Regions from separate parts of the Pseudomonas sp. Leaf58 genome, predicted to be linked through region 3. Evidence: predicted binding sites of a transcription regulator. Region 3 holds the regulator's gene; each other region holds the start of a gene.

Region 1 (9,886 bases), 1.4 Mb from region 3:
GCAGCCGGGTTCATGTACTCCAGGCGCAGCTCGGCGTTGAGCAGTAACGTGGCAGTGGTCAGGTTGTCCAGGAGCAGACGGTGCTGTGCATCGCTGATGGTCATAAGGCGTCGTTGACCTCTTTTGGCGCTTGCCTGGCACTGCTTTGGCCAGGGCCGGGCGCGGGATAGATCCGCTGATGCGCGTTTCTCTACAAGAAAATGCAAGAAACAAACCAAAGCTCCGAAAAGAAGCGAGATTTGCCGAGAAAGGCCTGAATCTGCGCTGATTCGGATCAAAAGGTCTGGGTGAAACGTTTCATGTGAACCAGATTGGGGAGCAAATAGGAGCACGGCGTTCAGTTGTGCACCAAGATAGAGCATAGCGTGGCAAGGATGGTTTCTGTGGCGCTATTTGGCGCAGAAACGAAAACGGCCTCCCGAAGGAGGCCGTCTTGATCATGTCATCGGCGCGAGGCGCCGATCAGATCAGCAGCTGTAGTACAGCTCGTATTCCAGCGGGTGCACGAAGGTGCGGACCTTGATCTCTTCTTCGCTCTTCAGTTCGATGAAGGCATCGATGAAGTCGTCGGAGAACACGCCGCCCTTGGTCAGGAACGCACGGCCTTTATCCAGCTCTTCCAGAGCTTCTTTCAGGCTACCGCAAACCTGCGGGATGTCCTTGGCCTCTTCCGGCGGCAGGTCGTACAGGTTCTTGTCGGCAGCGTCGCCTGGGTGGATCTTGTTCTGGATACCATCCAGACCGGCCATCAGCAGGGCTGCGAAGGCCAGGTACGGGTTGGCCGATGGGTCCGGGAAGCGTGCTTCGATACGGCGGGCTTTCGGGCTGCCGACGTAAGGAATACGGATCGAGGCGGAACGGTTGCGAGCCGAATATGCCAGCATTACCGGGGCTTCGAAGCCTGGGACCAGACGCTTGTAGGAGTTGGTCGACGGGTTGGTGAAGCCGTTCAGGGCCTTACCGTGCTTGATGATGCCGCCGATGAAGTACAGGGCGGTGTCGGACAGGCCGGCATAGCCTTCACCGGAGAAGGTGTTCTTGCCGTCTTTCCAGATCGACATGTGCACGTGCATGCCCGAGCCGTTGTCGCCGTACAGTGGCTTCGGCATGAAGGTGGCGGTACGGCCATAAGCGTCGGCAACGTTGTGCACGACGTATTTCAGGGCCTGTACTTCGTCAGCCTTCTTCACCAGGGTGTTGAACTTGACGCCGATTTCGTTCTGGCCGGCAGTTGCCACTTCGTGGTGGTGAACTTCAACGGTCTGGCCCATTTCTTCCAGTGCGTTGCACATGGCAGTACGGATTTCGTGGTCGTGGTCGAACGGCGGAACCGGGAAGTAGCCGCCTTTCACGCCCGGACGGTGGCCTTTGTTGCCGCCTTCCACGTCAGCGCCGGTCATCCACGAGCCTTGCTCGGAGAAGATCTTGAACATCGAACCGGAGATATCCGAGTGGAACTTCACTTCGTCGAAGATGAAGAACTCAGGCTCTGGACCGGCGAACACGGTGTCACCGATGCCGGTGCTCTTCAGGTACTCTTCGGCGCGCTTGGCGATCGCACGTGGGTCGCGATCGTAGCCCTGCATGCTCGACGGGTCGACGATGTCGCAGGTGATGATCAGGGTAGGTTCTTCAGTGAACGGGTCCAGTACGGCAGTGTCGTCGACCGGCATCAGGATCATGTCGGAAGCTTCGATACCTTTCCAGCCAGCGATGGAGGAGCCGTCGAACATCTTGCCGACTTCGAAGAAGTCGTCTTCCAGCGCATCACGCGACGGCATGGTCACGTGGTGCTGAATGCCTTTGGTGTCCGTGAAACGCAGATCAATCCACTTGACGTCATGATCTTTGATGAGTTGAACCGACTTCGACATGTTGTCCTCCGGATGGTCTAGAGCGCGGTGGGCCGCTGCCCTGGAAAAAGGGTGTTGCCGGGCGCGGATAGTCGGCCAAGCTTACCTGCCTCACAAGGGAGCAAATTGCATGCCAGTGCCCGAAAATGGCGAGTGCGGGATAAAAGGGGGCGTTTGCGGGCATTTGGCGGTGGGTTGGGCTGGAAAAGTGCACTCTTACGAGGCGAGTTTTCGATTGTTCGCACCAATGTGGTGCATGTCTTGAGTTGTGCGGCGCCTGTGAGACCGAGCGCCGCCCGCGCGGCGCTTCGCGGGGCAAGCCCGCTCCCACATTTGTTTCGGGCCAGTCTCTCCTGCCACATTGGCGCGCGTACCCTTGTTTGCCCCATTCGATATCGCGTCGAACACCAAGGGGCTGCGCGCCAATGGAAACAGGAATAATTGGCCCGAAACAAATGTGGGAGCGGGCTTGCCCTGCGAAGCGCCGCGCGGGCGGCGCTCGGTCTCACAGGAGCCGCAAATCCCGCCTCGTACATTGTTTCAGGGCCAGTCTCTCCCGCCACATTGGCGCGCGCACCCTTGTTTGCCCCATTCGATATCGCGTCGAACACCAAGGGGCCGCGCGCCAATGGAAACAGGAATAATTGGCCCGAAACAAATGTGGGAGCGGGCTTGCCCCGCGAAGCGCCGCGCGGGCGGCGCTCGGTCTTACAGGCGCCGCAAATCCCGCCTGGTACATTGTTTCGGGGCCAGTCTCTCCTGCCACCATTGGCGCGCGTACCCTTGTTTGCCCCATTCGATATCGCGTCGAACACCAAGGGGCCGCGCGCCAATGGAAACAGGAATAATTGGCCCGAAACAAATGTGGGAGCGGGCTTGCCCCGCGAAGCGCCGCGCGGGCGGCGCTCGGTCTTACAGGCGCCGCAAATCCCGCCTGGTACATTGTTTCGGGGCCAGTCTCTCCTGCCACCATTGGCGCGCGTACCCTTGTTTGCCCCATTCGATATCGCGTCGAACACCAAGGGGCCGCGCGCCAATGGAAACAGGAATAATTGGCCCGAAACAAATGTGGGAGCGGGCTTGCCCCGCGAAGCGCCGCGCGGGCGGCGCTCGGTCTCACAGGCGCCGCAAATCCCGCCTCGTACATTTATCTGAAAGCTTCTGATCAAAAGTTGGTCAAATCCTGAGCAATTTCCGATATAATTCGCGCCCCTCATTTTCGGCAGGCCCTGCGCGCGCTGTTAACCAATGAAACTTATCGTCAAAGTCTTCCCAGAAATCACCATCAAGAGCCGGCCGGTGCGCAAGCGCTTCATCCGCCAGCTCGGCAAGAACATCCGCAACGTGCTCAAGGATCTCGACCCTGAGCTCGCGGTCGACGGTGTCTGGGACAATCTCGAAGTGGTCACCCGCATCGAGGACGAAAAGATCCAGCGCGAAATCATCGAACGCCTCACCTGCACCCCAGGTATTACCCACTTCCTGCAGGTAGAGGAATACCCGCTGGGTGACTTCGACGACATCGTCGCCAAGTGCAAGCAGCACTTCGGTCACCTGCTGGCCGGCAAGCACTTCGCGGTGCGTTGCAAACGTGGTGGCCACCACGATTTCACCTCGATGGACGTCGACCGCTACGTCGGCAGCCAGCTGCGCCAGCAATGCGGCGCCGCCGGCATCGAGCTGAAAAACCCGGAAGTGTTGGTGCGTATCGAAATTCGTAACCAGCGCCTGTATGTGATCCACAGCCAGCACAACGGCATCGGCGGCTATCCGCTGGGTGCCCTGGAGCAGACCCTGGTGCTGATGTCCGGTGGCTTCGACTCCACCGTGGCGGCCTACCAGATGATGCGCCGCGGCCTGATGACCCACTTCTGCTTCTTCAACCTCGGCGGCCGTGCCCACGAGCTGGGCGTGATGGAAGTCGCCCACTACCTGTGGAAAAAGTACGGTAGCAGCCAGCGCGTGCTGTTCATCAGCGTGCCGTTCGAGGAAGTGGTCGGCGAGATCCTCAACAAGGTCGACAACAGTTACATGGGCGTGACCCTCAAGCGCATGATGCTGCGCGGCGCCGCGCACATGGCCGACCGGCTGCAGATCGAAGCGCTGGTGACCGGCGAGGCGATTTCCCAGGTGTCCAGCCAGACCCTGCCGAACCTGTCGATCATCGACTCGGCCACCGACAAGCTGGTGTTGCGCCCGCTGCTGGCCAGCCACAAGCAGGACATCATCGACCAGGCCACCGAAATCGGCACCGCCGACTTCGCCAAGCACATGCCTGAATACTGCGGCGTGATCTCGGTAAACCCGACCACCCACGCCAAGCGTCACCGCATGGAGCATGAAGAGAAGCAGTTCGACATGGCGGTGCTGGAGCGCGCCCTGGAGCGTGCCAAGTTCATCTCCATCGACCATGTGATCGACGAGCTGGGCAAGGACATCGAAGTCGAGGAAGTGGCCGAGGCGCTGCCAGGCCAGATCGTCATCGACATTCGTCACCCCGATGCCCAGGAAGACGAACCCTTGGCACTGGAAGGTATCGAAGTCCAGGCCATGCCGTTCTACGCCATCAACAGCAAGTTCAAGCACCTGGACCCTACGCGCCAGTACTTGCTGTATTGCGACAAAGGTGTGATGAGCCGTTTGCACGCACACCATCTGCTCAGTGAGGGACATGCCAATGTGCGTGTTTATCGTCCGACATAAGACGCCGGGGCTGTATGGCGGCAGTATCCGCCATCGCCCTCCCGACCGCCGGGCCCGCTGAGCCTTAAACAGTACATATTGGCCGCCTACACTGGGCGGCAACCGAATCCTCTGATCGAGATACACTTGTGATCGAAAATCTGCGTAACATCGCCATCATCGCCCACGTTGACCATGGTAAAACCACCCTGGTCGACAAACTCCTGCGTCAGTCCGGCACTCTGGAGCGTAACGAGCTCAACGACGAGCGCGTCATGGACTCCAACGACCAGGAAAAAGAGCGCGGTATTACCATTCTGGCGAAAAACACCGCCATTAACTGGAACGGCTACCACATCAACATCGTCGACACCCCCGGCCACGCCGACTTCGGTGGCGAAGTTGAGCGTGTAATGTCGATGGTCGACTCCGTGCTGCTGCTGGTCGACGCTCAAGACGGCCCGATGCCGCAAACCCGCTTCGTGACCAAGAAGGCCTTCGAAGCCGGCCTGAAGCCAATCGTCGTGATCAACAAGGTTGACCGCCCGGGCGCGCGTCCTGACTGGGTTCTGGACCAGATCTTCGACCTGTTCGACAACCTCGGCGCTACCGACGAGCAGCTGGACTTCAAAGTGGTCTACGCCTCGGCCCTGAACGGCATTGCCGGCCTGGACCACACCGAAATGGGCGAAGACATGACTGCCCTGTACCAGGCGGTCATCGACCACGTTCCAGCGCCAGCTGTTGACCGTGACGGCCCGTTCCAGATGCAGATCTCCGCACTGGACTACAACAGCTTCCTGGGTGTTATCGGTGTTGGCCGTATTGCCCGTGGTCGCATCAAGCCGAACACCCCGGTTGTCGCCATCGACGCTGACGGCAAGAAGCGTAACGGCCGTATCCTCAAGCTGATGGGCCACCACGGCCTGCACCGCGTCGACGTCGAAGAAGCCCAGGCTGGCGACATCGTCTGCATCAGCGGTTTCGACGAGCTGTTCATCTCCGACACCCTGTGCGACCCGACTGCCGTTGAAGCGATGAAGCCGCTGACTGTTGACGAGCCTACCGTTTCGATGACCTTCCAGGTCAACGACTCGCCGTTCTGCGGCAAGGAAGGCAAGTTCGTCACCAGCCGTAACATCAAGGACCGTCTGGACAAAGAGCTGCTGTACAACGTTGCCCTGCGCGTTGAAGAAACCGACTCCCCAGACAAGTTCAAGGTCTCGGGCCGTGGCGAGCTGCACCTCTCGGTACTGATCGAAACCATGCGTCGCGAAGGCTTCGAACTGGCCCTGGGCCGTCCGGAAGTGATCATCCGTGAAGTGGACGGCGTGAAGCAGGAACCGTTCGAAAACGTCACCATCGACATCCCTGAAGAAGCCCAGGGCAAAGTCATGGAAGAGATGGGCCTGCGTAAAGGCGACCTGACCAACATGGTCCCGGATGGCAAGGGCCGTGTACGCCTGGAATACAACATCCCGGCTCGTGGTCTGATCGGTTTCCGTAACCAGTTCCTGACCCTGACCAACGGTGCAGGCATCCTGACTTCGATCTTCGATCGCTACGACACCGTGAAGTCCGGCCACATGTCCGGCCGTCAGAACGGCGTACTGGTTTCGGTCGAAACCGGCAAGGCGCTGACCTACTCGCTGGAAACCCTGCAGGCTCGCGGCAAGCTGTTCGTTGAACACGGCCAGGAGATCTACAACGGTCAGATCATCGGCCAGAACAGCCGCGACAACGACCTGGGCGTCAACCCTACCAAGGGCAAGAAGCTCGACAACATGCGTGCTTCGGGTAAAGACGAAGTTATCGCCCTGGTTCCACCTGTTCGCTTCACCCTGGAACAGGCTCTGGAATACATCCAGGAAGACGAGCTGTGCGAAGTAACGCCGAAGTCCATCCGTCTTCGCAAGAAGATCCTGGACGAAAGCGAGCGTACCCGCGCTGCCAAGAAAGCCAAGAACAGCTGAGTTAGTTCTGGCTGAATGAAAACGCCCCCGGTCGAAAGGCCGGGGGCGTTTTTGTTTGCCTGCAGGAATTGCGTTGGCCTCTTCGCGGGCAGGCTAACGATCAGCGCCCAACCACCTTGGGCTTATAGGCACAATACCCCGGCCGCGGCCCGACCTTGGGGTGGTTGCGGCAGGTATCCGGGCGCTTGTCATAAATGGTGCACAGGCGGCTCTTGCGATCCAGGTACATGCAGTCATCGTTGCTCATCCGGGTCAGGGTGAAGATCCCCGACTTCTGGTTGAAGCGTTCGATGATGCCTTCCTTCTGCAGGCGTTTGGCGACGTTCTTCGGCGGTTCGTCTTTCTCGAACTCGTCCACTACGCCGATACGGATCAGATCCTTGATCTTCACCTCCACCGGCAGGGTGCAGCAGGTCGAATGGCAGCCATGGCACATGTTGCTGGTATAACGCTGCCAGGTCTCCAGGCGGTCGACTTCGGCGGCGGCGATCAGGGTCGTTTTCATCGTTATGGGGGTGGATCACGGTCTTGGGGCGCGCGATGATACCGGAATTGTTCAATTTATGAACAACCTTTTGACCGATTGCGTAAACGTACATGAAAACCACGAACCCAAGCTTTCGCTCCCGGTCGAAGCGTCTAGGCTGAACAATCTCCCTCCGCTTTCGTCAACTTGCCCGAGGATGCCGCATGTCCCAGGAACCCACAGCACGTGACGTCGAAGTCGCGGATTTTCGCGCCGCTGTACTGAACAAGCTGACCTACGCGGTCGGCAAGGACCCAGAGCATGCCTTCGACCATGACTGGTTCGAGGCCATTGCTCTGGCTGCGCGCGATCACATGGTCGACCACTGGATGGACCACACCCGGCAGGCTTACCGCCGTAGCCAGAAGCGGGTCTATTACCTTTCCCTCGAATTTCTCATCGGGCGCCTGCTGTACGACAGCCTGAGCAACCTGGGCCTGCTTGACATCGCCCGCGACGCGCTGGAAGGGCTGGATGTGGACCTGGAACGCATTCGCTTGCTCGAGCCGGATGCGGCGTTGGGCAACGGTGGCCTGGGCCGCCTGGCGGCGTGCTTCATGGAGAGCATGTCGACCCTGGGCATTGCTGCCCACGGTTATGGCATCCGCTACGAGCACGGGCTGTTTCGCCAGGCCGTGGTCGATGGCTGGCAGCAGGAGCAGACCGAGAACTGGCTGGACTTTGGCAACCCCTGGGAGTTTGAGCGCGCCGAGGTTATCTACCCGATCAGCTTTGGTGGCAGCGTCGAAACGGTGCACGACACCCACGGCCAGCCGCGCCAGGTGTGGTGGCCGGGCGAGACGGTACGGGCGGTGGCTTACGACACACCCGTGGTCGGCTGGCGCGGCGCCAGCGTCAATACCCTGCGCCTGTGGCGTGCGCGGGCGCTGGAAGAGCTGCACCTGGAGCGCTTCAATGCCGGTGACCACCTGGGCGCGGTAGCCGAGGTAGCACGGGCCGAGAGCATTTCCCGGGTACTGTACCCGGCCGACAGCACCGAGGCTGGCCAGGAACTGCGCTTGCGTCAGGAATACTTTTTCGTCTCGGCTTCGCTGCAGGACCTGCTACGCCGCCACCTGAACATGCATGACAACCTGCTCAATCTGCCGGACGCAGCGGCTATCCAGCTCAACGACACCCACCCCTCGATCGCTGTGGCCGAGTTGATGCGCCTGTTGGTCGACCAGCATGAAATCCCTTGGGATACCGCCTGGGAGCTGACGGTCGGCACACTGGCCTACACCAACCACACCTTGCTGCCCGAAGCCCTGGAAACCTGGCCGGTAGCGCTAATGGAGCGCATGCTGCCGCGGCACATGCAGATCATCTACCTGATCAACGCCTACCACATCGACGCGCTGCGGGCGAAAGGCCTGCACGACTTCGATGTGCTGCGGGCGGTGTCGTTGATCGAGGAAGACAATGGCCGCCGGGTGCGCATGGGCAACCTGGCGTTCCTCGGCTCGCACAGCGTCAATGGTGTGTCGGCGCTGCACAGCAAGTTGATGAAAAGCACGGTGTTCGCCGAGCTGCACAAGCTGTACCCGCAACGTATCAACAACAAGACCAACGGCATTACCTTCCGCCGCTGGTTGTACCAGGCCAATCCGCAACTGACCGAGATGCTGGTCGAGGCGCTGGGGCCAGAGCTCAAGGACGACCCCGAGGGGCGCCTGGCCGGCTTGGTGCCGTTCGCCGACAAGGCCGGCTTCCGCAAGCAGTTCGCGGCCCAGCGCCTGCACAGCAAACGTGCTCTGGCCAGCATCATCCAGGACCGTATTGGCGTCACGGTGAACCCTGAGGCGTTATTCGACGTACAGGTCAAGCGTATCCACGAGTACAAGCGCCAGTTGCTCAACCTGCTGCACACCGTGGCGCTGTACCAGGCCATACGCAACGACCCCGGCACCAACTGGGTGCCGCGGGTGAAGATTTTCGCCGGCAAGGCTGCGGCCAGTTACCACCAGGCCAAACTGATCATCAAGCTAGCCAACGACATTGCCCGGGTGGTGAACAACGACCCGACCGTGCGCGGCCTGCTGAAGGTGGTGTTCCTGCCCAACTACAACGTCAGCCTGGCGGAAAGCATCATCCCGGCGGCGGACCTTTCCGAGCAGATTTCCACCGCCGGCTACGAAGCCTCGGGTACCAGCAACATGAAGTTCGGCCTGAACGGCGCGCTGACCATTGGCACCCTGGATGGCGCCAATGTGGAGATGTGTGAGCAGGTGGGGGCCGACAACATGTTCATCTTCGGCCTTACCGCGCAGCAGGTAGAGGCGCGGCGACGTGCCGGGGACTTTGGCGCCAGTGCGGCGATTGCGGCGTCCAACCGCCTGAATGATGTGTTGCAGGCCATTCGCAGCGGTGTGTTCTCGTCGGACGATCCGTCGCGTTACAGTGCATTGATCGACGGGCTGGTAGCCCATGACCGCTTCCTGGTGTGTGCTGACTTCGATGCCTACTGGGATGCCCAGCGACGGGTCGAAGAGCTGTGGCATGCACCGCAGGATTGGTGGCGCATGGCGGTGCTGAACACGGCACGGATGGGCTGGTTCTCGTCGGACAGGACCATACGTGAGTATGCCAACGAGATCTGGAAGGCGTTGGACTGATGTAAGCCTGGCGGCCTCTTCGCGGGCCCGCCCGCGGCCACAAGGATCCCAGGTTCGGACCTTGTGGGAGCGGGCGTGCACGCGGATGGACCACAACCGGACCACCGGCCTGGCGCAGGCTGAACTACCGACCTATTGTGCCGTCTGAGAGCCGTGGCGAGTCTCATCACTCGCTAGCCCGCAACTCTCCCTGTAAACTGCGGGGGTTTTTAATCCCCACAATCCTTTCGGAGCCAT
Region 2 (9,886 bases), 310 kb from region 3:
ACCGGCATAGGAGCGGGTTTTGCTAAGGAAGTTCAGTCGTTAAACGCTTATTCATCCAAGGCATTGCAGCCACTGGCCAGTATTGACCCTGTGGGATGGTTTTGCCGGTTTTCTTGGCTAGGTTGGGGAAGTCTGCAGCCAGCCAACAGAGCGGGGGCCTTCCACCGTGCTCAGGGGTAATTACCTTCGCGATACTGCCCCGCCACTTCGCGCAACACTTCGCACACCCACTGCCCTGGCAGGCTCTGCGCCAAGGCAGCATTGCGGCAGATGCCCACCGAACCGCCCGGCTCGCGCACCCCCAAGTCGAGTTCGACCAGTTCGCCACGGCGCAAGTCGAGCAACACCGCATCGCGCGGTGCTACCCACACTGCATCGCTGCCCAGCAGGTAGCGCCGGCTCAACGCCAGTGACAGGGTTTCCAGGCGCTGGGCCGGCATCTGGATACCGCACTGCACGAACAGGCTGTCAGCATGCTGGCGGATGGTGGTGCCGGCGGGCGGCAACACCAGCGGGTAACGCCCCACCTGCGCGCGCTCCACCGGAGTACTGGCCAGCAGCGGGTGGTCCGGGCGCACCACCAGGCTCATCGACTCGCTGTACAGGTGCTCGAACGACAGGCCTTGGATCTGCGGGCTGTCGGTCATGCGCCCGACCACCAGCTCCAACTCCCCTACGCGCAACTGGCCAAGCAGTTGCGCGCTAACCCCGGTGACCACACTGATCACCAGCGCTTCATGACGCTGGTGCAAGCGGCACAGCACTTCGGGCATGAGCAGGCCTTCGACCGTGGACAGCACACCGATGCGCACCTGCGACGGTGCCCGGGCTTCGCCACGCAGGCTGCTTACACCATCACGCAGGGCCTGCACGCTGGGCCCGGCGTAGCGCATGAATCGCACCCCGGCTGGGGTCAGCTCGACGCCCTGGCGGCTGCGCGCGAACAGACGCGCCTCCAGCAGGTCTTCGAGTTCCTTGAGGGTCTTGGAGATCGCCGGCTGGCTGATCGCAAGCATGTCGGCAGCCCTGGCCAGGCTGCCCTGCCGGGCAATCTCCAGAAAGCACAGCAGGTGGCGGTATTTGATGCGGGTATCGAGGTTCATGGCCTCAAGCTTAACGCATTGCCTGGGCGGGTTAGGTATTTCGCCTGCACTGGCCTCTTCGCGGGTAAACCCGCTCCTACAGTATCTGGCAGGCGAGCCCGAGGTGATGCTTGTAGGAGCGGGCTTGCCCGCGAAAGGGCCGGGGTGGGCTGCCGATGAATATCAAGCCACTGCCAACTCCACCGCCCCCTCCTTCAAGCGCACCGGCCACACCCGCAAGCACTGCCCGGCATCCTCAAGGCACTCGCCGCTCTGTAGGCTGAAGTGCTGCTTATACAACGGCGCCGCCACCACCAGTTCCCCCTGCACACTGCCCACCAACCCCCGGCCGATAATATTGGCCCCGGAGCGCGGGTCGCGGTTATCCACCGCATACAGCGGCTGCGCCTGCCCCGGCAGGTAGAACAGCGCTACCTGAGCCCCCTCAAGCCACACCACCACCCCGGAATCGGCCACCAGGTCATCCGCCTGGCACACCGCCTGCCAGTTCTCTTGACTTTTTACAGCAGCATTGGACAGGTTCATCAGACAGCCTCTTCGACGGTTGGGATCAGGTGCAACGGCGCAGCAGGCCGGCGTTGTTGGCGTTCGCGCACGAAATGCACGTCTGGGTCGGCACGCCGGTCGTTGACGAAAGTACGGAAGCGCTTGAGCTTCTCGGGGTCGTTCAAGGCGTTGGCCCACTCGCATTCATACTGGTCGACCACATGCTGCATCTGCGCTTCCAGCTCGCAGGCCAGGCCCAGGCTGTCGTCGATGACCACCTGCTTCAGGTAGTCCAGCCCGCCCTCCAGGTTCTCGCGCCATACCGAGGTGCGCTGCAGCTTGTCGGCGGTGCGGATGTAGAACATCAGCACGCGGTCGATCAGGCGCACCAGGGTTTCGTCGTCGAGGTCGGTGGCGAACAGTTCGGCGTGCCGTGGGCGCATGCCGCCGTTGCCGCACACGTACAGGTTCCAGCCCTTGTCGGTGGCGATCACGCCGATGTCCTTGCTTTGCGCCTCGGCGCATTCACGGGTGCAACCAGACACCGCGAACTTGAGCTTGTGCGGGCTGCGCAGGCCCTTGTAACGGTCCTCCAGGCGCAGCGCCATGCCGACGCTGTCCTGTACGCCGTAGCGGCACCAGGTGCTGCCGACACACGACTTCACCGTGCGCGTCGACTTGCCATAGGCGTGGCCGGTTTCGAAGCCGGCCTCGATCAGCTCACCCCAGATCAACGGCAGTTCATGCAGCTGAGCGCCGAACAGGTCGATGCGCTGGCCGCCGGTGATCTTGGTGTACAGGTCGTACTTTTTCGCCACCTGGCCGATGACGATGAGCTTGTCGGGGGTGATTTCACCGCCGGGGATACGCGGCACCACCGAGTAGGTGCCGTTTTTCTGCATGTTGGCCATGAAGGTGTCGTTGGTGTCCTGCAGCGGCACCAGCGCGGGGTCCATGATCGGCTGGTTCCAGCACGAGGCGAGGATGTTGCCCACTGCCGGCTTGCAGATGTCGCAGCCAACGTGGCCCTTGCCGTGGCGCCCGAGCAATTCGTTGAAGGTGCGGATGCCCTCCACCCGCACCAGCCCGTACAGCTCCTGGCGGGTATAGGCAAAGTGCTCGCACAGGCTTTTGTCCACCGCTACGCCACGCGCGCTCAGCTCGTGCTCGACCACCTGCTTGAGCAGTGCCGCGCAACCACCACAACCGCTGGCGGCCTTGGTGCAGCCCTTGACCGCAGCAAGGTCGCCACAGCCGCTGTCGATGGCGGCGCAGACTGCGCCCTTGCTGACGTTGTGGCACGAGCAGATGGTCGCGCTGTCGGGCAGCGCATCGGCCCCCAGGGCCGGCGCGCCAGTGCCTTGCGGCAAGATCAGCGCCGCCGGGTCGGCTGGCAGGGTAATGCCGTTCTGGGCGTACTGCAGCAGGGTGTCGTAGTAGCTGTTGTCACCGACCAGCACTGCGCCAAGCACGTATTTGCCGCTGGCATCGACCACTAGCCGGCGATAGGCGCTGTTGGCCTCGTCGATGAAGCGGTAGCTGCGCGCGCCCGGCGTGGCGCCATGGGCATCGCCGATCGAGCCGACATCCACGCCCAGCAATTTCAGCTTGGTCGACATGTCGGCGCCGGTGAACTCGCCAGCGGCTTCGCCCATCAACAACGCCGCCAGGTTACGCGCCATGCTGTAGCCAGGGGCTACCAGGCCGAACACGCTGCCGTTCCACGAGGCGCACTCACCGATGGCGAAGATGCGCGGATCGCTGCTGCGGCAGTGGTTATCGATCACCACCCCGCCACGCGCGGCGATCTCCAGGCCGCAGGCACGGCCTAGGGCATCCTGCGGGCGAATACCGGCCGAGAACACGATCAGGTCGGTTTCCAAGTGCTCGCCGCCGTCGAAATTCATGCGGTAGCGGTAGTCTGCGCCCGCACTGATCGACTGGGTGGCACGTGACAGGTGTACGCCCACCCCCAGGGCTTCGATCTGCGCCTTCAGCGCAGCACCGCCCTCGCCGTCCAGTTGCACCGGCATCAGCCGTGGGGCGAACTCCACCACGTGGGCTTCTAGGCCCAGCGACTTCAGTGCGTTGGCCGCTTCCAGGCCAAGCAGGCCACCACCAACTACCACGCCACGGCGCGCTTCACTGGCGGCAGCGCGGATAGCGTCAAGGTCATCGAGGGTGCGGTAAACCAGGCGGGCATTGCCGCTGGAGCCTTCGATCGGCGGCACGAAGGGGTAGGAACCGGTGGCCAGCACCAGCTGGTCGTAGCCGTAGCGGCCCTCGGCGGTGACCACTTCGGCGCGCTCACGGTCGATTTCCAGCACCGCTTCGCCCAGGTGCAGGTGCACGCCGTTGTCGCCGTAGAAGCCCTGCTCGCACAGGGCCAGGGTTTCGGCACAGCTGCCGCCGAAATACTCGGACAGGTGCACGCGGTCGTAGGCGCGCTGGCGCTCTTCGCCGAACACGTGCACCTCGAAGCGCTGCAGGGCGCCGCGGCTGACCAGTTGTTCGACGCAATGGTGGCCGACCATGCCGTTGCCGACGATGACCAGTCGCTCTCGTTGCCCGCTGCTCGCTGTTGCCTTCATAAGCCGATCCTCGATCAAAAAAAAAGCGCCTGGAGCCGAAGCTCCAGGCGCCTTTGCCTGTATTCATCACGGTAGGGGGCCCAAGTTGATCGCCGTTGATCAGTGGGCTTTGTTGTTGCTGGGATAAAGCAGGGACTGTGCCAACTGGGTTGCCTGTACTGCCCTCTTCGCGGGCAAGCCCGCTCCTACAACGGTCTGCGCAGCGTCATGCACTGGTAGGAGCGGGCTTGCCCGCGAAGAAGCCGGCACAGGCCATGCACATTCACAGTGCACAACACCCCATCGCGGTGCATTCAGTACACATCCCGCCGATACCGCTTGGCCCTGCCCAGCGCTTCGACATAGGCCGCAGCCGCCGCTGCATCCATGCCGCCATGCTCGGCCACGATCGCCCGCAACGCCGCATCCACATCCTTGGCCATGCGCTGCGCATCGCCACACACATAGACGTACGCCCCCGCCTGCAGCCACTGCCACAGTTGTGCCCCCTGCTCGAGCATGCGTTGCTGCACATAGACCTTCTCGGCCTGGTCGCGCGAAAACGCGGTGTCCAGGCGCAAGTGCCCTGCTGCCTGCCAGGCCTGCAGTTGCTCTTGGTAATAGAAGTCGCTGGCCGCGTATTGCTCGCCAAAGAACAGCCAGTTGCTGCCTTTCGCCGCCCGTGCCTCACGTTCTTCGAGGAAGGCACGGAACGGCGCAATGCCGGTGCCGGGGCCGACCATGATCAGCGGCACGCTGTCGTCCTCGGGTAGGCGGAAGTGCTTCGACACCTGCGGGAAAATCGCCACCTTAAGCGCTTGCGCGCGGTCGGCGAGGAAGCTTGAACACACGCCTTTACGCGCGCCATAGCGCACCGTGGACACGGTCAAGTGCACCTGCTGCGGGTGCGCCAGCGGGCTGGAACTGATTGAGTACAGGCGCGGCTGCAACGGTTTCAGCAGCTCCAGCCAACGGGCCAGAGACAGCTGCTGAGGGAAGGCGCGCAGCACATCGACCAGCTGCCGGCCCCACAGCCAGTCGTGCAACTCGGCCTTGCACTCAGGTAGCAGCAGGCGCTGCAGGTCTGGGGCGTTGGCGGCGAAGGCCTGCAGTTGCTGCGCGGTGACCTTGGCGATTTCCAAGTGCGCTTGCAGAGCTTCAGCCAGCGGCATGGCTGGCTGGCCTTTCAGCTCGACCGGTGCTTGGCCATCGAGCTGCATCAGCGCCAGCAGTTCGTCGACCAGCGCCGGGCAGTTGCGCGGCCACACGCCCAAGGCATCACCAGCGGCATAGGTGAAACCACTGCCGCTCAGGTCAAACACCAGCTGCCGGGTTTCTTTGCTGGCACCCGGGCCGTTAAGCAGGCGGTTCTCCAGCAAGGTGGCGGCCCAGGGTTGCTGCTTGTTGTAGGGCGCCACCGCAGCCGGTGCGCTGACCGGCGGCGACGCCGCGGCACTGCCCAGGGTGGGCAGCAGCGCGTCGAGCCAGGCGGCGAAGGCTTCGTCGAAGTCCGGTTCGCAGTCCACCCGCGGCAACAGGCGTCGCCCGCCCAGCTCGGCCAGGCGCTGATCGAGCTTACGGCCAAAGCCACAGAACTGCTCGTAACTGGAGTCGCCCAGGGCTAGCACGGCATAGGGCAGTTCGGCACAGTGGCTACCCTCCTCGCCCTGCAAGGCGTGCCAGAACCCGGCAGCGCTGTCGGGCGCGTCGCCATCGCCAAAGGTGCTGGTGATCAGCAGGACACTGGCGGCGCCCTGCAACTGACGCGGGCTGAGCGCTTGCATGCAATTGAGCTGCACGTCCAGGCCGGCATCGCGCAAGCGCTCGGCACAGCGCTCGGCAAGCAGTTCGCCGTTGCCGGTTTGCGAGGCCCACAGCACCTGGTGCCGTGGCGCCGCCACCGCGGTATCGGCGAGCAGCGCCGGCTGGGCGAACAGCCCGGCCAGCAAGCCATCAACGAACAACCGGCAGTTGGCAGCCAACGGCGCACTGGCCGGCAAGCTGGGCACGCCAGCGGCACGGGCCTGCTCCAGGCCGAGCAGGAAACCTTGCAAGTACTGGCGTTCCTGCTCGGCCAGTACCGGCGCTGGCAGGGTATCCAGGCCAAGCAGACGGGACAGGGTGGCGGTGGGCATGCGGGCTGGCTCCGGCAGGGGGGCGGTGGCGCCCAGTTCAAGGGCGTCGATACGTTCGCCGGCAACCCGTTGCAAGGCCACCGCGCAGTGTTTGAAGGCCGGCTGCAGCGATAGCGGGTCAACCGCATCGCAGGTGACGGCGTTGATCGCCAGTTGCGCGCCAAACAGGTCGCCCCAATGGAACGGGGCGAAGCAGTTGCCCGGCAGCACGCGGTCACTGATGCGCGCGGGCAGCACGGCTTGGCCACGGCGCGAGCGAATGGCTACCTGGTCCTTTTCGGCAATGCCCAGCCGCGCAGCGTCTTCAGGATGAATTTCGACGAAGGGGCCGGGCGCCAGTTTGTTCAGCGCCGGCACCTTGCCGGTCTTGGTCAGGGTGTGCCACTGGTGCTGCACGCGGCCGGTATTGAGCACAATGGGGTAGTCGTCATTCGGCAACTCCGGCGCGGGCAACCAGGGCCGGGCGAAGAAGCGCGCCTTGCCGCTGGCGGTGGGAAAGGCCAGCGCCGGGCAGCCACCCTGGGCGTCTTGCCGCAGCGCCTGGCTGTTGCCATCGTTGAGGTAGCGAACCGGGCTGCGTGGGGTGTCGCGGCCTGGCGCGCAGGGCCACTGGCGTGGTTGCTCACGCAGTTCGGCATAGCCAATGCCCCGCAGGTCGTAGCCGGTTGCCGGGTTGTGGAAGCGGCGGATTTCCTCATACACCGCTTCGGCATCAGGGTAGTCGAAGGCGTCGGCGTAACCCATGGCGCAGGCGACCCGGGCAATGATCTGCCAGTCCGGCAGGCTCTGCCCTGGCGGTTCGACGGCGCGGGGCATCAGGGTCAGGTTGCGCTCGCTGTTGATCATCACACCCTCGCCTTCGGCCCACAGCGCAGCCGGCAGGAGGATATCGGCGTAGCGGTTGGTTTCGCTGTCGAGGAAGGCATCCTGGGTAATTACCAGCTCGGCCTGGCGCAGGCCGTCGATCACTTGCTGGCGGTTAGCGACGCTGGCTACCGGGTTGCTACAAATGACCCAGCAGGCTTTCACCTCGCCAGCCTTCATCTGCTCGAACAGCGCAATGGTGCCCTCGCCGCCTTCGCTACGCAGGCTGCCCGGCGGCAAGCGCCACTGCCCCTCGACGAAGGCGCGATCCTCTGCCACCAGCGCCGAGCGCTGGCCGGGCAGGCCCGGGCCCATGTAGCCCATCTCGCGGCCGCCCATGGCGTTGGGCTGGCCGGTCAGCGAGAAAGGCCCGCTGCCGGGACGGCAAATGGCGCCGGTGGCCAGGTGCAGGTTGCAGATGGCGTTAGTGTGCCAGGTGCCGTGGATGCTCTGGTTCAGGCCCATGGTCCAGCAGCTCATCCAGTTGCTGGCAGTGCCGATCCACTCAGCGGCCTTGAGGATGTCGGCCTCGGCCAGCCCGGTGATAGCGGCCACGCGTGCCGGGGTGTAGTCATCAAGAAATGCCGGCAACTCGTCCCAGCCTTCGGTGTGGCGGGCAATGAAACCGGGGTGGGTGTGGCCGTTGCGCTGCAGCAAGTGCAGCAAGCCGTTGAGCAAGGCCAGGTCGCTACCAGGGCGCACCTGCAAGAACAGGTCGGCCTTGTCGGCGGTGGCGCTGCGCCGTGGGTCGACGACGATGAGCTTGGCGCCAGCCTTGACCCGGTCGAGCAGGCGCAGGAACAGGATTGGGTGGCAGTCGGCCATGTTAGCGCCGATCACCAGGAACACCTCGGCGTGCTCGAAGTCCTGGTAGCTGCCGGGTGGGCCGTCGGCGCCAAGCGACAGCTTGTAGCCACTGCCGGCGCTGGCCATGCACAGGCGCGAGTTGGACTCGATGTGGCGGGTACGGATAAAGCCCTTGGCCAGCTTGTTGGCCAAGTACTGGGCCTCCAGCGACATTTGCCCGGACACATACAGCGCCACGGCGTCGGGGCCGTGCTGGTCGATGATGCCGCGCAGGCGGGCGGCGGCATCGGCGATGGCCTGGTCGATAGCGGTGCGCGCCGGCTGCTGGCTGCGCTGCTGGCGCACATAGGCATCTTCCATGCGCCCGGCGGCAGCCAGCGGCAGGTGCGCGGTGAGGCCTTTGGTGCACAGGCGGCCAAAGTTGCTGGGGTGCTGCTTGTCGCCGCTGATCTTGCCGACCTTGCCATCGGCGACGCTCATGACGATGCCGCAGCCGACGCCGCAATAGGGGCAAACGCTGCGTACTTCGCTGTTGGCCATGGGGCGGGCTCCTGTGGGAAACGCAAAAAGGCGCCGGCTGCCCGGCTTGCTTGGCAAGCGGGCAACACGGCGCCTTTGTCGTGAAGTTGTGCGGGCTGTCGACGTTGATAGCCCTGAATGGGGGTGAAACAGCAATTTATGGGCCAGCTGTGCCGGCCTCTTCGCGGGTAAACCCGCTCCCACAGGGATATGACAAGGCCTGACGGCGGTGATGTACCTAAGGGAGCGGGCTGGCCCGCGAACGGGCCGGCACAGGCAACGCACCATACGGTGGCAAATCAAGGCACCCGGGCGCTATGCTGGGGCATATTCCAGCCTGAGCCATTGCCATCCCCTCATGCCCCAAGTGATCCTCAAAACCCCTGCCCAACTCGCCGTGATGCGCCGTGCCGGCCAACTTCTGGCCCAGGTGTTCGCCGACCTCGACAGTTTCATCCGCCCCGGCGTGACCACCCTGCAAATCAACGACCGCGCCGAGGCGTTCATCGTCGGCACGCTCAAGGCCCGCCCAGCGAGCAAGGGCCAGTACGGTTTCCCCTATTCGCTCAACACCTCGGTCGACCACGTGGTGTGCCACGGCATGCCCAAGGTCGATGAAGTGCTGAAGGAAGGCTCCATCGTTAACGTCGACATCACCTTGGAACAGGGCGGCTACATTGCTGACTCGTCGAAGATGTACAGCATCGGCAAAATCAGCGCTGAAGCCCAACGCTTGGTCGACACTGCTTATGACGCGCTATGGAAAGGCATCGAGCAGGTACGCCCTGGGGCAACGCTGGGCGATATCGGCCATGCCGTCCAGGCCCACGCTGAGGCCGCTGGTTACAGCGTGGTGCGTGAGTATTGCGGGCATGGCATTGGCCAGCAGATGCATGAGGCGCCAGAGGTGCTGCATGTTGGCGCGCGTGGCATCGGTATGAAGCTGAAGCCGGGGATGGTGTTTACCATCGAGCCGATGATCAACCAGGGCGGGCGTGGCACGCGCGAGTTGAAGGATGGCTGGACGGTAATTACCCGCGACCACAGTTTGTCAGCGCAGTGGGAGCATACGGTGGCGGTGACCGAGGATGGGTTTGAAGTGCTGACGTTGCGGGCAGAGGAGCTTCGCCGCTGACATTGCGCAGGAGGCAGAAACAAAAAAAGCGACCCTAAGGTCGCTTTTTTTGTTACTTCCGGGTGTTCAGTGGGCCCTGGAAGTGGAATATGGCGCAGCGGACGGGACTCGAACCCGCGACCCCCGGCGTGACAGGCCGGTATTCTAACCGACTGAACTACCGCTGCGCTATACATCGAGTGGTGGGTGATGACGGGATCGAACCGCCGACCCTCTGCTTGTAAGGCAGATGCTCTCCCGGCTGAGCTAATCACCCATGTCTCTCGG
Region 3 (9,886 bases):
GCAATTTCTCTTCAAGGAAGCTTTTAACTTCTACGGCCTGCATGCTCAACCTCAATCGGCGCCCGATGCGCACGGGTCGGCCATCATACAAAAAAGCCCCCCGCCTGCGAAGCCCAACGAAGGCTTCGCTGACCGAGGGGCCATCACCCGCTCAGGGCCATCAGCTTGCCAGCACCTCGTCGAGGTCATAAACCCCGGCGATTTCGCGCATGTCATCAGGCATGCTGCGCACCTGGCAGCCCTTGCCGGCAGCCTGTGCATCCCGCATGAAAGCCAGCAGCAGCGACAGGCCAACGCTGGTGGAATGCTGCACCTGGGAGCAGTCGAGCACCAACTGCGCCTCGCGGCAAGCCGCGATCAGCGCCTTGCCCTGCTTGCGCAGGACTGGCCCGCTGCGGTAGTCCAGCACACCCGCCAGGCACAACACGCCCGGTGCGGCCATGCTTACGCCGGCCTCACTCATTTGACGGTCTTCTCTGGCGAGACGTCGGCAGCTTGCTTGGCCTTGGCCACTTCACCGGCCCAACCGTCGATGGTTTTGTCCAGGTCGTTGCCATTGCGCTGCATGGCATCGGCGAATTGGTCACGGAACAACTTGCCGATGTTGATGCCGTTGACGATCACGTTACGCACCTTCCATTCGCCACCGATGTTTTCCATGGTGTATTGCACCGGGTACACCGCACCGTTGTTGCCGGTGACCTTCATGCCCACGCTGGCGCGCTTGCCGTCATCGGCCTTGGCCGGGTCGACGGTGATGCCCTGGTTGTTGTATTCGAGCAGGGCGTTGCCATAGAACTGCAACAGGCTGCGCTTGAAGTTTTCCTGGAAGCGCTGCATCTGCGCAGGGGTGGCCTTGCGCGAATACTTGACGGTCATGATGCTGCGGGAAATGCCGTCAGCGTCCACTACCGGGCCAAGGATACGGTTCAGCGAATCGTAGAAGGCGTTGGGGTTGGTCTTGTACTGCTCCTTGTTCGCCTTGAGGTCGCCGAGCAGTTCGGTGGTGGTGCCCTGAATCACGTCGTGGGGCGATTGCGCGGCCATGGTCAGCAGGGGGAAGGCCGCCAGCAGGACCAGCAGGCCACGTCGCAGGATGGAAATCATGGAAACTCCTTAATTAGCCGGTTGCGCTTCTTTCGGTTCCTTGCCAACGGAGTTGAGCAGGAACTTGCCAATCAGATCTTCAAGCACCAGTGCCGACTGGGTGTCGTGGATGGTCGCGCCGTCCTTGAGCACTTCTTCTTCACCGCCCACGCTGATGCCGATGTACTTCTCGCCAAGCAACCCAGCGGTCAGGATCGAAGCAGTGGAGTCGTTCGGCAGGTTGTCCACCGACTTGTCCAGTTGCAAAGTCACCCGACCGGTGTAGGAATCACGGTCCAGATCGATGGCGGTGACCTTGCCGATGGTCACACCGGCCATGGTCACTTTAGCTCTGACCGTCAAACCGGCGATATTGTCGAAGTAGGCATAAACTTTATAGGTATCGCTGCTCGGGCTGGCCGACAGCCCGCTGACACGCAGGGCCAGCAGCAGCAGCGCCAGGATCCCGGCCAGGAGGAACAGGCCGACACCGATTTCCAGGGTGCGGTTTTGCATCAGAAATCTCCAAACATCAAGGCGGTCAGAATAAAGTCCAGACCCAGCACTGCCAACGAGGCATAGACCACGGTCTTGGTGGTGGCACGGCTGATCCCTTCTGAGGTGGGTTCACAGTCGTACCCCTGGAATACGGCGATCCAGGTTGTGACAAAGGCGAATACCAGGCTCTTTACCAGCCCGTTAAGCACGTCATCGGTGAAAGAAACACTGTTCTGCATGTTGGCCCAGAACGAACCCTCGTAGACGCCAAGCCAGTCCACCGCCACCCACGAGCCACCCCAGATACCAACCACACTGAAGATCAGCGCCAGCAGCGGCAACGAGATGAAACCGGCCCACAGGCGTGGCGCAACGATGTACTTGAGCGGGTCGACGCCGATCATTTCCAGGCTCGACAGCTGCTCGGTGGACTTCATGTTGCCAATCTCGGCGGTCAGTGCCGAGCCGGCACGGCCAGCGAACAGCAGCGCCGTCACCACCGGGCCGAGCTCGCGCAGCAGGGTCAGGGCAACCATCTGCCCTACCGCCTGCTCCGAGCCGTACTTGGTCAGGATGCTGTAGCCCTGCAGCGCCAGCACCATGCCGATGAACACACCGGACACGACCACGATCGCCAACGACAGCACGCCCACCGAGTACAGCTGCTTGGTCAGCAGCTGAAAACCGCCGCCAATGCCGCCGCGCCCGACCAGTGCATGGAACAAGAACAGGCAGGAACGCCCCAGTACCGCCAGCACGTCGATCGCCGAGCGGCCCAGCAGGCGCACCCGCTCGAGTAAGGATTTTCTGCGCATCAACGCGCCCCCAACAGGTCGGCGCGGTAATCAGGCGCGGGAAAGTGGAAAGGTACCGGGCCGTCCGGGTCGCCCTTCATGAACTGGCGAATGCGCGGGTTGTCCGAGCCCATCAGTTCGTCAGGCGTGCCCTGGCCAAGCACCTGGCCATCACCCACCACGTAGATGTAGTCGGCGATGCTGGCGGTTTCGGCCAGGTCGTGGGAAACGACGATGCTGGTGATGCCCAGGGCATCGTTGAGCAGGCGGATCAGCCGCACCAACACCCCCATGGCAATCGGGTCCTGACCGACGAACGGCTCGTCGTACATGAGAATCTGCGGGTCCAGGGCAATCGCCCGCGCCAGCGCCACACGGCGCTTCATGCCGCCAGACAGCTCGTCAGGCATCAGGTCGATGGCACCGCGCAGGCCTACGGCCTGCAGCTTCATCAGCACGATGTCGCGGATCATTTCGTCCGACAGCTGAGTGTGCACGCGCAACGGAAACGCGACGTTCTCGAACACATCGAGGTCGGTGAACAACGCGCCGCTCTGAAACAGCACGCCCATTTGCTTGCGGGCGTCGAACAGGTCGCTGCGCGACAGCGTCGGCAGGTTTTGCCCGGCAACCCATACCTCACCGCTGGATGGGCGCAGTTGCGCGCCCATCAGCCGGAGCAACGTGGTCTTGCCGCAACCCGATGGCCCCATGATACCGGTGACCTTGCCGCGCGGGATGCGAATGTCGACGTTGCTGAAAATGCTGCGCGAACCGCGTTTGAAGGTAACCCCCTTCAACTCGACCGCGTAGGCGCTATCCACACTCATCTAGACTCCTTGCTAGTGCAGCCTCGTCCTAATGGACGCCGGCCTTCGTCTGGAAGGCACACGCGCCCCCTGGCTGGCCGAATAGCGGCGAACTATAGCACCGCTCACAGCGCCTCCCCAAGGCCGGGCAACGAGTCGTTCAGCCCTACGACAGGCATGAAGGACATTCGCCACGGCAATCGAAAGGGTGAGGGTTTCTTTCATTGCGGCTATAATCGCCGCCTTTTTACCAGGCATTGCTTTTTTGACATGAGCCAATCCAGCGAGCTGATCCAATCCGCCCAGCGCACCTTGCGCCTGGAACTCGAGGCCGTCGAGGGCCTGCTGGCGCGTATCGATGAAAACTTTGTCAAAGCCTGCGAGCTGATCCTGGCGATCAAGGGACGGGTTATCGTGCTTGGCATGGGCAAGTCCGGGCACATCGGCAACAAGATTGCCGCCACCCTGGCAAGCACAGGCACCCCGGCGTTTTTCGTCCATCCCGCGGAAGCCAGCCATGGCGACATGGGCATGATCACCCGCAACGATATCATCCTGGCCCTGTCGAACTCCGGCAGCACCGCCGAAATCGTTACGCTGTTGCCGCTGATCAAGCGCATGGGCATCCCGCTGATCAGCCTTACCGGCAACCCTGACTCGGTCCTGGCCCAGGCTGCCGAGGTTAACCTCGATGCCCGCGTCGCCCAGGAGGCATGCCCACTCAACCTGGCCCCCACCTCCTCCACCACGGCCTCGCTGGTGCTGGGCGACGCCCTGGCCATCGCACTGCTCGAAGCCCGTGGTTTCACGGCGGAAGACTTCGCCTTTTCGCACCCAGGGGGTGCGCTTGGGCGGCGCTTGCTGCTCAAGGTCGAAAACATCATGCACGCCGGCGACGACCTGCCACAGGTCCAGCGCGGCACCTTGCTGAAGGACGCCTTGCTTGAAATGTCCCACAAAGGCCTGGGCATGACCGCCATCCTCGAAGCGGATGGCAAGTTGGCCGGGATCTTCACCGACGGCGACCTGCGTCGCAGCCTGGACCGCAACATCGACGTGCACACCACGCTGATCGACCAGGTAATGACCGTGCATGGCAAAACCGCACGCGCCGAAATGCTCGCAGCCGAAGCATTGAAGATTATGGAAGACCACAAGATCAACGCACTGGTTGTCGTAGACCAGGACGACCGGCCTACCGGCGCCCTGAACATGCACGACCTGTTGCGCGCTGGTGTAATGTAAGGAGCGATGGAATGAGCCAGAACCTCATGCAGCGCGGCAAGGCCATCAAGCTGGCGGTGTTCGACGTCGATGGCGTACTGACCGATGGCCGCCTGTACTTCCTCGAAGACGGCAGCGAGTTCAAGACCTTCAACACCCTCGATGGCCAGGGCATCAAGATGCTCATGGCGTCGGGCGTGACCACGGCGATCATCAGCGGGCGCAACACGCCGGTGGTCGAGCGCCGCGCCAAAAACCTCGGCATCCCGCACCTTTACCAGGGCCGCGAGGACAAATTGGTGGTACTTGACGGCCTGCTGACCGAACTGGGCCTAAGCTATGAACAGGTCGCCTACCTGGGCGATGACCTGCCTGACCTGCCGGTGATTCGCCGGGTCGGCCTGGGAATGGCGGTGGCCAATGCCGCACCCTTTGTTCGCCAACACGCCCATGGCGTGACCCAGGCTCGCGGTGGCGAAGGCGCCGCCCGTGAGTTCTGCGAACTGATCATGCAGGCCCAGGGCACCCTGGACGCTGCCAACGCCAATTACCTTTAAGGCTGCCCATGTCCAGCAAGAAAGTTCGCAATATCGCGCTGCTGGCGGTGATCGCCGCCGTGCTGGTAGCCATCGGCTACTGGAATGTCAGCCCGGAAAGCTTCCTCGACCAGCCGGTGGCCCAGGTCGATGAAAGCGCCATCGACTACTATGCGATCAATGCCCACAGCGTGCAGTACCTGCCTGACGGCAAGCTGCAATATGAAATGACCGCCGACAAGGTCGAACATATGAAGGCCAGTGAAATCACCTTGGTGACCACACCGGACCTGCACATGTACCGCGGTACCCAATACCCCTGGCACGTCCAGAGCGAGCGTGCCGAGGTAAACCCGGACGGCACCGAGGTCGAATTGATCAACCAGGTACGCGTTGCACGCACCGACGAAAAGCAACGCGAAACCATTATCACCAGCTCACGCATGACCGTATTCCCGCAGAAGCAATATGCGCAGACCGAGCAAGCCGTTAGAATCGACGGCGCCGGTGGCACAACCACGGGCAAGGGCATGAAAGCGTATTTGAAAGAAGGCAGGATGGACCTGCTCTCTAACGTAAGAGGACAGTATGAGGCTCGTTAAAACCCTCCCCCTTTTGCTCAGCCTGAGCGCTGCACTGGGAAGCGCGAGCGCCTTCGCCCTGCCGAATGACCGTGACCAGCCGATTCGTATTCAGGCCGACAACGCGCACCTGGACGACAAGCAAGGCGTGGCCACCTATACCGGTGACGTGATCATCACCCAAGGGTCGATGATGATCAAAGGCAATACGGTGACCATGACGCGCGCCACCAATGGTGACATCGACGTTGTCACCTCGGTAGGCAACCTGGCCTACTTCGAGCAGCAGCAGAGCACTGACAAGCCTGACAAGATGAAAGGCTGGGCGGTGACTATTCAGTACCAAGCACAGAAAGACACCGTGATCCTCACCGATCGCGCCAAGGTCGAGAACGAGGGCAACACCACCGAAGGCGAGAAAATCGTCTACAACACCAAGACCCAGGTGGCGACTGCCGGGCGAGGTGGCAACGTCACCCAACCACGTCAGCGTATCGACATGGTGATCCAGCCCAAGAAGAAGGCCGAGTAAATGGCAACCCTCAAAGCCCAGCACCTGGCCAAGAGCTACAAGGGGCGGCAAGTCGTACGTGACGTCAGCCTGTCGATCGACAGCGGCCAGATCGTCGGCCTGCTCGGCCCCAACGGCGCCGGCAAGACCACCTGTTTCTACATGATCGTCGGCCTGGTCCAGGCCGAGCAGGGTCGCGTACTGATCGACAACCTGGACGTCAGCCACCAGCCCATGCACGGTCGCGCCCGCGCCGGCATCGGCTACCTGCCGCAGGAAGCCTCGATCTTCCGCAAGCTGTCGGTGGCCGACAACATCATGGCTATCCTCGAGACCCGCAAGGACCTCGACCGCGATGGTAGGCGCAAGGAGCTGGAAAGCCTGCTGCAGGAATTCCACATCAGCCACATTCGCGACAACCTCGGCATGAGCTTGTCCGGCGGTGAACGCCGCCGCGTCGAGATTGCCCGGGCCCTGGCGACCGCACCCAAATTCATCTTGCTGGACGAACCGTTCGCGGGTGTAGACCCGATTTCGGTCGGCGACATCAAGCAGATCATCCATCACCTCAAGGCCAAGGGCATCGGTGTACTGATCACCGACCACAACGTGCGTGAAACACTGGATATCTGCGAAACCGCCTATATCGTCAATGATGGCCGGTTAATCGCCGAAGGCGATGCCGAAACCATCCTGGCCAACGACTTGGTTAAAGAGGTTTACCTGGGCCACGAGTTCCGGCTCTGACCCCAGCACGCGCCTGGAGTACTGGCGAATCGCCCTGAAACCGGGGTTAAGTTGTTACGGTACTCTAGGCAAACGCTACAATTTAAGGCATAAAACTTGCTTGATCTGGCGCCTCGGCGCCCTCGTGTAGTGGATGGCGCATGCGCGCCGGCGAACAAGGTATTAGCCCCAGCCATGAAACCATCGCTCGTCCTAAAAATGGGCCAGCAACTGACGATGACACCGCAGTTGCAACAGGCCATCCGCCTGCTCCAGCTCTCTACCCTGGACCTCCAACAGGAAATCCAGGAAGCGCTGGAGTCGAACCCGATGCTCGAACGTCAGGAAGACGGCGAAGACTTCGACAACAGCGACCCGATGGCGGACAACGCCGAGAACAAACCAGCCGCCGAAGCCCAGGACAACAGCTTCCAGGAAAGCACCGTCAGTGCCGACAACCTGGAAGACGGTGAGTGGGGCGAACGTATTCCCAACGAGCTGCCGGTCGACACTGCCTGGGAAGACATCTACCAGACCAGCGCCAGCAGCCTGCCGAGCAATGATGACGACGAGTGGGATTTCACCACCCGTACATCAGCCGGCGAAAGCCTGCAAAGCCACTTGCTGTGGCAGCTCAACCTGGCACCGATGTCCGACACCGACCGCCTGATCGCCGTGACCCTGATCGACAGCATCAACGGCCAGGGCTACCTGGAAGACACCCTCGAGGAAATCTGCGCCGGTTTTGACCCCGAGCTGGATATCGAGCTGGACGAAGTCGAAGCGGTCCTGCACCGCATCCAGCAGTTCGAGCCGGCCGGCGTCGGCGCCCGCACCTTGGGCGAATGCTTGCTGCTGCAGCTGCGCCAACTGCCCGCCAATACCCCGTGGATGAGCGAAGCCAAGCGCCTGGTCAGCGATTTCATCGACCTGCTTGGCGGCCGTGACTACAGCCAGTTGATGCGGCGCATGAAAATCAAGGAAGACGAGCTGCGCCAAGTCATCGAGCTGGTGCAAAGCCTCAACCCGCGCCCCGGTTCACAGATCGAGTCCAGCGAGCCTGAGTACGTAGTGCCCGACGTCATCGTGCGCAAAGACAGTGAGCGCTGGCTGGTGGAGCTGAACCAGGAGGCCATCCCGCGCTTGCGCGTCAACCCGCAATACGCCGGGTTTGTGCGCCGCGCCGACACCAGCGCCGACAACACCTTCATGCGTAACCAGTTGCAGGAAGCGCGCTGGTTCATCAAGAGCCTGCAAAGCCGCAACGAAACCCTGATGAAGGTCGCCACGCAGATCGTCGAGCACCAGCGTGGCTTCCTCGACCACGGCGACGAAGCGATGAAACCGTTGGTACTGCATGACATCGCCGAAGCGGTGGGCATGCACGAATCGACCATTTCACGGGTTACCACGCAGAAATACATGCACACACCGCGCGGTATCTACGAACTGAAATACTTTTTCTCCAGCCACGTCAGCACCTCCGAAGGCGGAGAGTGCTCGTCCACGGCGATCCGCGCGATCATCAAAAAACTGGTTGCAGCGGAAAATCAGAAAAAGCCATTGAGTGACAGCAAGATCGCTGGTTTACTGGAGGCACAAGGCATCCAGGTAGCCCGTCGCACCGTCGCCAAGTACCGCGAGTCCCTCGGCATTGCACCGTCGAGCGAGCGCAAGCGACTGATGTAGCCCCTGAGATGAGCCACAGCGTTTGCGGGGCAGGTGCAAGACCTGCCTCTTTATGCACGGGCAACAAAGGAGAAGCTGTATGCAAGTCAATATCAGTGGACAGCATGTAGAAGTCACCCAACCACTGCGCGATTACGTGCTTGAAAAACTCGCTCGCGTGGAAAGTCACTTCGATAAGATCACCAACGTGCAGGTCATCATGAAAGTCGAGAAGTTGCAGCAGAAGGTCGAGGCGACCCTGCAGATTCCCGGCGGCGAAGTGGTTGCCAACGCCGAACACGAAGACATGTATGCAGCGATCGACGCCTTGGCTGACAAGCTCGACCGCCAACTGAAAAAACACAAGGAAAAACAGCAAAGCCTGCTGCAAGGTGCAGCTGCCCGCTGATCCCCCTCATCCATGATCCGACTTGAAACCATCCTGACCCCCGGCCGTTCCCTCGTGAACGTGCCGGGCGGCAGTAAGAAGCGCGCCCTGGAAAAGGTCGCCACCGTCATCGCCGACCAAGTGCCAGAACTGGAGATGCAAGACGTCTTCGAAAAATTGGTCGCCCGGGAAAAGCTCGGTTCGACCGGTTTCGGTAATGGTATCGCCATTCCGCACTGCCGGCTTGAAGGTTGTTCTGCTCCGGTCAGCGCCCTGCTGCACCTGGAAGCACCTATCGACTACGACGCCATCGATGGCGCGCCTGTGGACCTGCTGTTCGTACTGCTGGTGCCAGAAGCCGCCACCGATGCCCATCTGGAACTGCTGCGCCAGATTGCCAGCATGCTCGATCGCAAAGAGGTGCGTGATCGCCTGCGTGCGGCCACCAGCAGCGAGGCCCTGTTCCAGGTTGTCCTGGACGTACAGAACGAGCACTGAACATGCGCCTGATCATCGTCAGCGGCCGGTCCGGCTCCGGCAAGAGCACCGCCCTCGATGTCCTGGAAGACAACGGTTTCTACTGCATCGACAACCTGCCTGCCGGGCTGCTACCGCAGCTGGCGGAAAGCGCGCTGATCAACACCGAGCTGCAGCAACCCAAGGTCGCCGTGTCGATCGACGCGCGCAACCTGCCCAGCCACCTGACGCGCTTCCCCGAACTGCTTGAAGAAGCCCGTGCCCGGCATATCCACTGCGACGTGCTGTACCTGGATGCTGATGAAGACACGCTGCTCAAGCGCTTCTCGGAAACCCGCCGACGCCACCCGCTGACCAATGCCAATCGCTCGCTGGCAGAGGCGATCCGCGTGGAGAGCGACCTGCTGGGGCCGATTTCCGACCTGGCCGACCTGAAGATCGACACCACCAACCTGAACCTTTACCAGTTGCGTGATTCGATCAAGCTACGCCTGCTCAACCAGCCCGAGCCTGGTACCGCATTCCTGGTCGAGTCGTTCGGTTTCAAGCGCGGCATGCCGGTGGACGCAGACCTGGTGTTCGATGTGC

Evidence for each region. Region 3 encodes sigma-54, which starts transcription at its own class of promoters, with help from an activator protein. Its sites were predicted from a motif close to ANTGGCATNNANNTTGCTNT; they were not measured.
Region 1: glnA (type I glutamate--ammonia ligase) is a predicted target of sigma-54. The motif match lies at 1,972-1,991, and genes of this name have one in related genera.
Region 2: nirB (nitrite reductase large subunit NirB) is a predicted target of sigma-54. The motif match lies at 4,306-4,325, and genes of this name have one in related genera.

What each region holds. Positions count from the first base shown of each region.
Region 1 is NZ_CP032677.1:5,013,152-5,023,037, reverse strand. It holds gene glnL (nitrogen regulation protein NR(II)) at 1-104, opposite strand, end outside; gene glnA (type I glutamate--ammonia ligase) at 468-1,874, opposite strand; gene thiI (tRNA uracil 4-sulfurtransferase ThiI) at 3,102-4,556, shown strand; gene typA (translational GTPase TypA) at 4,685-6,508, shown strand; gene DV532_RS23270 (YkgJ family cysteine cluster protein) at 6,609-7,013, opposite strand; gene DV532_RS23265 (glycogen/starch/alpha-glucan phosphorylase) at 7,199-9,649, shown strand.
Region 2 is NZ_CP032677.1:1,330,717-1,340,602, reverse strand. It holds gene pcaQ (pca operon transcription factor PcaQ) at 171-1,103, opposite strand; gene nirD (nitrite reductase small subunit NirD) at 1,266-1,628, opposite strand; gene nirB (nitrite reductase large subunit NirB) at 1,628-4,180, opposite strand; gene DV532_RS06260 (bifunctional nitrate reductase/sulfite reductase flavoprotein subunit alpha) at 4,474-8,505, opposite strand; gene map (type I methionyl aminopeptidase) at 8,843-9,619, shown strand; tRNA gene DV532_RS06250 (tRNA-Asp) at 9,710-9,786, opposite strand; tRNA gene DV532_RS06245 (tRNA-Val) at 9,800-9,875, opposite strand.
Region 3 is NZ_CP032677.1:1,025,473-1,035,358, reverse strand. It holds gene DV532_RS04860 (BolA family protein) at 1-43, opposite strand, end outside; gene DV532_RS04855 (lipid asymmetry maintenance protein MlaB) at 161-463, opposite strand; gene DV532_RS04850 (phospholipid-binding protein MlaC) at 460-1,107, opposite strand; gene mlaD (outer membrane lipid asymmetry maintenance protein MlaD) at 1,117-1,602, opposite strand; gene mlaE (lipid asymmetry maintenance ABC transporter permease subunit MlaE) at 1,602-2,399, opposite strand; gene DV532_RS04835 (ATP-binding cassette domain-containing protein) at 2,399-3,208, opposite strand; gene DV532_RS04830 (KpsF/GutQ family sugar-phosphate isomerase) at 3,458-4,432, shown strand; gene DV532_RS04825 (HAD family hydrolase) at 4,444-4,968, shown strand; gene lptC (LPS export ABC transporter periplasmic protein LptC) at 4,977-5,549, shown strand; gene lptA (lipopolysaccharide transport periplasmic protein LptA) at 5,536-6,060, shown strand; gene lptB (LPS export ABC transporter ATP-binding protein) at 6,061-6,786, shown strand; gene DV532_RS04805 (RNA polymerase factor sigma-54) at 6,961-8,454, shown strand; gene hpf (ribosome hibernation-promoting factor, HPF/YfiA family) at 8,534-8,842, shown strand; gene ptsN (PTS IIA-like nitrogen regulatory protein PtsN) at 8,855-9,319, shown strand; gene rapZ (RNase adapter RapZ) at 9,322-9,886, shown strand, end outside.